One region of the Salmonella sp. GDC200615 genome, then DNA from elsewhere that is predicted to be linked to it. Evidence: predicted binding sites of a transcription regulator. Region 1 holds the regulator's gene; each other region holds the start of a gene.
The links. Region 1 encodes Fur, which represses iron uptake genes when iron is present. Its sites were predicted from a motif close to ATAATAATGAGAACNACTATCAA; they were not measured.

Region 1 (3,158 bases):
GTTACGCATCAACAAGCGCAACCAGTTAAAACGCGACAAAGTTCGTGGCCTCAAGCGTGTCGAATTAAAACTCAACGCACAAGCGGTTGACGCGCTGAATGAGCTGGCCGAAGCGCGCAACATTAGCCGCAGCGAGCTCATTGAAGAAATATTAATGAAGCAGCTTATGGCGCTGCGCGGCCAGGGTTTAGTCTGAAAATAAGTTTTGTTTCATATTTCGTGTAGCAGAGCGTGCAGTCCCGCGTGATTGCTGTTTCCGCATATCTGCCTGTTCTGCTATGATTGCCCTTATCCGTGGGCAATTCGCCACCACCATTTCAATAAGTTTCAAGAGGTTATTTTACTCATGGCAATCACTGGCATCTTTTTCGGCAGCGACACCGGTAATACCGAAAATATCGCAAAAATGATTCAAAAACAGCTTGGTAAAGACGTTGCCGATGTGCATGACATTGCAAAAAGCAGTAAAGAAGACCTGGAAGGGTATGACATTCTGCTGCTGGGCATCCCAACCTGGTACTATGGCGAAGCGCAATGTGACTGGGATGACTTCTTCCCGACTCTCGAAGAGATTGACTTTAACGGTAAGCTGGTGGCGCTGTTTGGCTGTGGCGATCAGGAAGACTACGCGGAATACTTCTGTGATGCGCTGGGCACGATTCGCGACATTATTGAGCCGCGCGGCGCCACGATTGTGGGTCACTGGCCAACTGCAGGCTATCATTTTGAAGCCTCTAAAGGTCTGGCTGACGACGATCATTTTGTCGGTCTGGCGATTGACGAAGACCGTCAGCCTGAACTGACCGCCGAGCGTGTTGAAAAATGGGTTAAGCAAGTTTCGGCTGAATTGCACCTCGACGACATCCTCAACGCCTAATCTTATGCGGCGCAGCGTTATATCTGCGCCGCATCAATAGACAAGACCAATCAAAATAATTGCTACAAATTTGTAACTTTCGCACCCATCCCTGTACAATGTCCGGGTGTAATCAGGTGGCGCCAGAATTTGCAGGCAAAACCACAGTTTTATTAACATCTGCGAGAGACTTGCGGTTTTCATTTCGGCATGGCAGTCCTATAATGATACGCATTATCTTGAGTGCAATTTCTGTCACTTCTCTAATGAAGTGAATCGTTTAGCAACAGGACAGATTCCGTATGACTGACAACAATACCGCATTAAAGAAGGCTGGCCTGAAAGTAACGCTTCCTCGTTTAAAAATTCTGGAAGTTCTTCAGGAACCAGATAACCATCACGTCAGTGCGGAAGATTTATACAAACGCCTGATCGACATGGGTGAAGAAATCGGTCTGGCAACCGTATACCGTGTGCTGAACCAGTTTGACGATGCCGGTATCGTGACCCGCCATAATTTTGAAGGCGGTAAATCCGTTTTTGAACTGACGCAACAGCATCATCACGACCATCTTATCTGCCTTGACTGCGGAAAAGTGATTGAATTTAGTGATGACTCTATTGAAGCGCGCCAGCGTGAAATTGCGGCGAAACACGGTATTCGTTTAACTAATCACAGCCTCTATCTTTACGGCCACTGCGCTGAAGGCGACTGCCGCGAAGACGAGCACGCGCACGATGACGTGACTAAATAAGTGTAAATCTTTCGAAGAGCCAACCGCCCGGTTGGCTTTTTTATATCCTCCTCTTTCCTGCCGCTTGATGTTGATTTAATGTAAAAAACGCTATCGCATCTCAGGAGAGCAGGAATGGAGCTTCGCCAGTTACGCTATTTCGTGCGTATTATTGAAACCGGCAGTATGGGCAGCGCCGCACAGGATCTTGATATTGGCGTTTCAGCATTAAGTCAACAGATGTCCCGTCTGGAAAACGAGCTTGCCATCCGTCTGCTGCAGCGCACTTCGCGCGGCGTAACGCCAACCAACGCCGGGCTGGCCTTTTATTCGCAGGCGCAACTCGCCCTGCGTCATGCCGACGACGCAATTCTCGCCGCCAGAGAAGCGCGCCTTTCCGGTCATGTGAGCGTAGGAATGGCCCCCAGTACCGCCTCCATACTGGGTATACCGTTTATCCATGCCATGCAGGAAAACTATGCCGATGTTCGACTGCATGTGGTGGAAAGCTTGTCCGGTAATCTGGAAAGAATGATCAATACCCGCCAGATTGATTTAGCCGTTGTCTTTCAAAAAGATAAAATCCTGCGCTGGAGCGCCAGACCGATCCTTGAAGAACAGCTTTTTCTGATTGGCTCCCATGCCCTGCTGGCGGCGCTTCCTGATAACCCGATCACACCTGAACAACTGGCAGGCATTCCGCTCATTATGCCAAGCCAGAGACATGGGCTGCGCGGCAGGCTGGACGCTGTCTGCCAGGAACATGCGCTTAACGTTGAGATCGTCGCGGAAATTGACGGTCTGGCGTTGTTGATGCGCGCCGTGCGCGACGGTCTTGGCGCCACGTTGCAGCCCGGCGCGGCGATTTCTCATCTGGATAACGACGCGCTACGCGTGATCGGCGTCCATAATCCGGTACTCAGCCGCCCCAATTTTTTAGTCAGCCTGTCGGATGATGAACTGACGCCCGCCGGCCTTGCCGCCAGAGTAGTCCTTACCAAAGTTATGCGTCAGTTAGTCGACGCCGGTGAATGGCCAGGCGCAACCCTTTACGCTTACTAAACCCCTGTTTAGCGCTACCTGATAGCGCGCCGCTTATTTATCCGTATACATTTCAATTACAAATTTAACAAATAGTTAAATGGTACGGGAGTATAAGATGGTTGATGTACTGGTGATAGGCGGAGGCAATGCCGCATTATGCGCCGCCCTGACCGCACGGGAAGCGGGCGCATCGGTTCTGCTGCTTGAGGCTGCCCCGCGGGAATGGCGCGGCGGAAATTCTCAGCACACACGAAACCTGCGCTGTATGCATGATGCGCCGCAGGATGTGCTGGTAGAAAGCTATCCTGAAGAGGAATTCTGGCAGGATCTGTGGCGAGTCACCGACGGCAACACCAACGAGGCGCTGGCGCGGCTGGTCATTCGCACCTCTTCGCAATGCCGCGACTGGATGCGCAAACATGGCGTTAACTTTCAACCGCCGCTATCAGGTGCGCTCCACGTTGCGCGCACCAATGCGTTTTTTATGGGCGGCGGGAAAGCGCTCGTCAATGCCTATTACCGTA
Region 2 (3,158 bases), 1.9 Mb from region 1:
ATGGGCCTTGATCCTGGCCTGCGTACCGGCGTAAAAGTCGCTGTCGTTGACGGCACCGGCAAGCTGGTGGCGACGGATACCATTTATCCGCATACCGGTCAGGCGGCCAAAGCGGCTACCGTGATCGCCGCGCTGTGCGAAAAATACCACGTCGAACTGGTCGCGATTGGCAACGGTACGGCCTCGCGTGAAACCGAACGCTTCTATCTCGACGTACAGAAACAGTTCCCGAACGTGACGGCGCAGAAAGTGATCGTCAGCGAAGCGGGGGCGTCCGTGTATTCCGCTTCTGAGCTGGCGGCGCAGGAGTTTCCGGATCTCGACGTCTCCCTGCGTGGCGCGGTCTCTATCGCGCGTCGTCTGCAGGATCCGCTGGCGGAACTGGTGAAAATCGATCCGAAATCGATCGGCGTCGGCCAATATCAACACGATGTCAGCCAGACGCAGCTGGCGCGTAAGCTGGATGCGGTGGTCGAAGACTGCGTAAACGCCGTCGGCGTCGATTTGAATACCGCCTCCGTGCCGCTGCTGACCCGCGTCGCGGGCTTAACGCGCATGATGGCGCAAAACATCGTCGCCTGGCGCGATGAGAACGGTCAGTTCCAGAACCGCCAGCAACTGTTGAAGGTGAGCCGTCTGGGGCCGAAAGCGTTTGAGCAGTGCGCGGGCTTCCTGCGTATTAACCACGGCGATAACCCGCTGGATGCCTCCACCGTCCACCCGGAAGCCTATCCGGTTGTCGAACGCATTCTGGCGGCGACGCAGCAAGCGCTAAAAGATCTGATGGGCAACAGCAACGAATTGCGTCACCTCAAGGCCGCTGATTTTACCGACGATAAATTCGGCGTGCCGACCGTGAGCGATATCATCAAAGAGCTGGAAAAACCGGGCCGCGACCCGCGTCCTGAATTTAAAACCGCGCAATTCGCCGATGGCGTCGAAACCATGAACGACCTGCTGCCGGGGATGATTCTGGAAGGGGCGGTCACTAACGTCACTAACTTCGGCGCGTTTGTCGATATCGGCGTTCATCAGGATGGCCTGGTGCATATCTCCTCGCTCTCGAATAAGTTCGTCGACGATCCGCACACCGTGGTGAAAGCGGGCGACATCGTGAAGGTGAAAGTGCTGGAAGTGGATCTGCAACGTAAGCGTATTGCGCTGACGATGCGTCTGGACGAACAGCCCGGCGAAACCGCCGCTCGCCGCGGCGGCGGCGCCGATCGCGCTCAGGGCAACCGCCCTGCATCTAAAGCGGCGAAACCGCGCGGTCGTGACGCCCAGCCAGCCGGTAACAGCGCCATGATGGACGCGCTGGCAGCGGCAATGGGAAAAAAACGCTAATCGGGTAATACGCAGGCCGGGTTACTTCTTATCCGGCCTGCGATTTTGCAATACGTCCAACCCTTTCTTTTTTAATTAACAATTAAATCTTACCCATTAGAATCTGTTAATTAATTTCCTTCTGCTATCCGCACTATTAATTATCACTTTATTAACAGATGAAACCTTAATTAAACATTAAAAACGGTGAATATTTGCACATTAGGGGTATTTGCAAAAAGACAAATAAATGTTGAGCCATATCAACATCGGCGCAAATTATCGCTTATTTGTACATTCCGTCACATTTTAATCGTTGAAGATAGAAACCATTCTCATTATCATTGTGTTGTTGATTATTTACTCTTTCCTTCGTTGGCTAAACATCGGGTCTCCTGCCGCCCCCCTGAGCGCCGCATGAGGTATACATCCAGTTAGTAAGAAACAAGTAGGTCGTATGCAATTCACTCCTGACACTGCGTGGAAAATCACCGGCTTTGCGCGTGAAATCAGCCCGGCGTATCGTCAAAAACTGCTTTCGCTCGGCATGTTGCCCGGCTCTTCATTTAATGTTGTCCGCGTCGCGCCCTTAGGCGATCCGATCCATATCGAAACACGACGCGTGAGTCTGGTTTTGCGTAAAAAGGATTTGGCGTTAATAGAAGTGGAAGCGGTTTCCTGTTAATACAGTGAGTCTATAAAAATGAAAAAATTAACCATTGGTTTAATTGGTAATCCTAATTCCGGCAAGACCACCTTATTTAACCAACTCACCGGCGCGCGTCAGCGCGTGGGGAACTGGGCGGGCGTCACCGTCGAGCGTAAAGAGGGCCAGTTCGCGACAACTGACCACCAGGTCACGCTGGTAGATTTACCCGGCACCTATTCTCTGACGACCATCTCGTCACAAACCTCTCTCGACGAACAGATCGCCTGCCACTACATCCTGAGCGGCGACGCCGACCTGTTGATAAACGTTGTGGACGCCTCCAATCTGGAGCGCAACCTCTATTTGACGCTGCAGCTGCTGGAGCTGGGTATCCCCTGTATTGTCGCGCTCAACATGCTGGATATCGCCGAAAAACAGCAGGTTCGTATTGATGTCGACGCTCTGTCCACGCGTCTGGGTTGCCCTGTCGTACCGCTGGTATCGACTCGCGGCCGCGGTATCGAGGCGCTGAAACTGGCCATTGACCGTCACAACGCTAACGACAACGTCGAACTGGTGCATTATGCCCAGCCGCTGCTGCGCGAAGCAGGTTTCCTGGCTGACGCGATGGCCCAGGAGATGCCTTTACAACAGCGCCGCTGGCTGGGTCTGCAAATGCTGGAGGGCGATATCTACAGCCGGGCTTACGCAGACGAGGCGGCGCAAAACCTGGACACCTCCCTTGCCCGTCTGAAGGACGAAATGGACGACCCGGCGCTGCATATCGCCGACGCCCGTTATCAGTGTATCGCCGCTATTTGCGACGTGGTCAGCAATACCCTGACAGCCGAACCCAGCCGCTTCACCAGGGCGGTCGATAAAATTATCCTGAACCGCTTCCTCGGCTTACCGATTTTTTTGTTCGTGATGTACCTGATGTTCCTGCTCGCCATTAACATCGGCGGCGCGTTGCAACCCCTGTTTGATGCCGGTTCCGTCGCCATCTTTATTCATGGCATTCAATGGATTGGCTACACGCTGCACTTCCCGGATTGGTTAACCATCTTCCTGGCGCAAGGTCTTGGCGGCGGGATCAATACCGTCCTGCCGCTGGTGCCGCAAATCGGGATGATGTACCTATTCCTCTCCTTCCTTGAAGACTCCGGTTATATGGCGCGCGCGGCCT
Region 3 (3,158 bases), 1.9 Mb from region 1:
TAACGCGCCGGAAGAAAAAGCGCGTGGTATCACCATCAACACTTCTCACGTTGAATACGATACCCCGACCCGCCACTACGCACACGTAGACTGCCCGGGGCACGCCGACTATGTTAAAAACATGATCACCGGTGCTGCTCAGATGGACGGCGCGATCCTGGTTGTTGCTGCGACTGACGGCCCGATGCCGCAGACCCGTGAGCACATCCTGCTGGGTCGTCAGGTAGGCGTTCCGTACATCATCGTGTTCCTGAACAAATGCGACATGGTTGATGACGAAGAGCTGCTGGAACTGGTTGAGATGGAAGTTCGCGAACTGCTGTCTCAGTACGACTTCCCGGGCGACGACACTCCGATCGTTCGTGGTTCTGCTCTGAAAGCGCTGGAAGGCGACGCAGAGTGGGAAGCGAAAATCATCGAACTGGCTGGCTTCCTGGATTCTTACATCCCGGAGCCAGAGCGTGCGATTGACAAGCCGTTCCTGCTGCCGATCGAAGACGTATTCTCCATCTCCGGTCGTGGTACCGTTGTTACCGGTCGTGTAGAACGCGGTATCATCAAAGTGGGCGAAGAAGTTGAAATCGTTGGTATCAAAGAGACTCAGAAGTCTACCTGTACTGGCGTTGAAATGTTCCGCAAACTGCTGGACGAAGGCCGTGCCGGTGAGAACGTAGGTGTTCTGCTGCGTGGTATCAAACGTGAAGAAATCGAACGTGGTCAGGTACTGGCTAAGCCGGGCACCATCAAGCCGCACACCAAGTTCGAATCTGAAGTGTACATTCTGTCCAAAGATGAAGGCGGCCGTCATACTCCGTTCTTCAAAGGCTACCGTCCGCAGTTCTACTTCCGTACTACTGACGTGACTGGCACCATCGAACTGCCGGAAGGCGTAGAGATGGTAATGCCGGGCGACAACATCAAAATGGTTGTTACCCTGATCCACCCGATCGCGATGGACGACGGTCTGCGTTTCGCAATCCGTGAAGGCGGCCGTACCGTTGGCGCGGGCGTTGTTGCTAAAGTTCTGGGCTAATTACTCGTTAATTAGTTTTGAATTGAAGAGGGCGCTTCGGCGCCCTTTTTGTTGCCTGCTATTTAGCCGCTGTTATATTTATTCACCCTTTTTAACGCTTCTCCCGTGGCGTAAATCGCTTTGTGATATTGTAATCATAACCATTCTTATTTACACTTTGTGCGGAAATTGAACGGGAGCGATCATGTACGTTTGTTTGTGTAATGGTATAAGCGATAAAAAAATCCGCCAGGCTGTACGACAATTTCATCCACAGTCATTTCAACAGTTGCGTAAATTTATTCCTGTGGGAAATCAATGTGGTAAGTGTATTCGCGCCGCGCGAGAAGTGATGCAGGATGAGTTAACGCAAATGCCGGAATTTAAAGAGATCGCCTGAGTCACACTCTTTTTTTTGACATCCCTGTAGCCCCATCTACGCTCTAGAGAGTGGAAGCGGAGGGACTATAAAATGAAAGGTGATGTTAAAATCATAAATTATCTCAATAAACTATTGGGAAATGAGCTTGTCGCAATTAATCAGTATTTTCTTCATGCCCGTATGTTCAAAAACTGGGGGCTGACCCGGCTTAATGATGTTGAGTACCATGAATCCATTGATGAGATGAAACACGCCGATAAGTATATTGAGCGTATTTTATTTCTGGAAGGCATACCGAACCTACAGGATCTGGGCAAGCTGGGCATCGGTGAAGATGTCGAAGAGATGCTACGATCGGATCTCCGGCTCGAACTGGAAGGCGCAAAAGATCTACGTGAGGCAATAGCCTATGCCGATAGCGTTCATGACTATGTTAGCCGGGATATGATGATTGAAATTCTTGCCGACGAGGAAGGCCACATCGACTGGCTGGAAACTGAGCTGGATTTGATTGCCAAACTTGGTATGCAAAATTATCTGCAATCACAAATTAAGGTTACCGATTAACCGTCTGGAAAGAAAACTTTCCAACCTGTTATGAAACCCGCCACCGCCAGCCATGGCCCAAAAGGTAGCGGGTTTATTAATGCCGATTTACCTCTCACCAGTAGCGCGACGCCAAACCCGCCACAGGCCAACATAGCGGCAAGGAAAACCAGTAACGGCAGTGTTTCCCAACAATGCCATGCCCCTAAGGCAGCGAGGTACTTGACGTCGCCATATCCAAGCCCCTCTTTCTGATAACGCAGGCGATAGCCCCAGTAAATTAACGCGAATCCGCCATAGCCGGCGATAGCACCCCAAAGCGCATCCGGTAAACGCTCCGGCAGGCAAATCTGGTGATAAAGCAGACCACCCCACAGTAATGGACAGGTAAACCGGTCAGGCAGCAGACCGGTACGCGCGTCGTATATGCCAAGTAATAAAGAGAACGACGCATAAAAAATGAGAAAGGGGAGGGCAACAAACATAAGCAAATCCTCGTCAAGGCTTGTGCTCACCTTTATAGATTTATGCGACAGCGACAACGACGTATTGCCAGGTTTGCCTGATGCCTTCCAAAGAAAAGGTGCGCGTTGCCATCCCATGCGTACCATCTGGAATCATGCTCGCATAAGAATAAAGCGCTTAATTTCTATCCGACACTTGCGTCAGGCTGAGATTTACGTATAATGCGCGGGCTTGTCGTAATTGACGGCAGGTTCGATTTGAACCTCGAATAGCCGATTTGGCTATTTAACAATGCTCCCAATCGGGGAGCTACGTAAGAACGGTTACACTCTCCCATCAATCGTAATGGGTGTGAGGAGTAATCATTTTCGTTTATAAAATAATTGGAGCTCTGGTCTCATGCAGAACCAAAGAATCCGTATCCGCCTGAAAGCGTTTGATCATCGTCTGATCGATCAATCAACCGCGGAAATCGTCGAGACTGCCAAGCGCACTGGTGCGCAGGTTCGCGGTCCGATCCCGCTGCCGACCCGCAAAGAGCGCTTTACCGTTCTGATCTCTCCGCACGTTAACAAAGATGCGCGCGATCAGTACGAAATTCGCACTCACAAGCGTCTGGTTGACATCGTTGAGCCAACCGAGAAAACCGTTGATGCTCTGATGCGTCTGGACCTGGCTGCCGGTGTAGACGTGCAGATCAGCCTGGGTTAATCAGGTCATCGAGCGATTGAGAGGTTGATACAATGATTGGTT

Region 2: feoA (ferrous iron transporter A) is a predicted target of Fur. The motif match lies at 1,646-1,668, and genes of this name have one in related genera.
Region 3: bfd (bacterioferritin-associated ferredoxin) is a predicted target of Fur. The motif match lies at 1,161-1,183, and genes of this name have one in related genera.

What each region holds. Positions count from the first base shown of each region.
Region 1 covers NZ_CP192247.1:3,158,051-3,161,208, forward strand. Annotated here, with positions in the region: gene ybfE (LexA regulated protein) at 1-196, shown strand, start outside; gene fldA (flavodoxin FldA) at 347-877, shown strand; gene fur (ferric iron uptake transcriptional regulator) at 1,159-1,611, shown strand; gene tcuR (tricarballylate utilization LysR family transcriptional regulator TcuR) at 1,726-2,652, shown strand; gene tcuA (FAD-dependent tricarballylate dehydrogenase TcuA) at 2,750-3,158, shown strand, end outside.
Region 2 covers NZ_CP192247.1:368,452-371,609, reverse strand. Annotated here, with positions in the region: gene ACQ29O_RS01670 (Tex family protein) at 1-1,344, shown strand, start outside; gene feoA (ferrous iron transporter A) at 1,781-2,008, shown strand; gene feoB (Fe(2+) transporter permease subunit FeoB) at 2,027-3,158, shown strand, end outside.
Region 3 covers NZ_CP192247.1:433,529-436,686, forward strand. Annotated here, with positions in the region: gene tuf (elongation factor Tu) at 1-1,033, shown strand, start outside; gene bfd (bacterioferritin-associated ferredoxin) at 1,218-1,412, shown strand; gene bfr (bacterioferritin) at 1,485-1,961, shown strand; gene hopD (prepilin peptidase) at 1,958-2,425, opposite strand; gene rpsJ (30S ribosomal protein S10) at 2,805-3,116, shown strand; gene rplC (50S ribosomal protein L3) at 3,149-3,158, shown strand, end outside.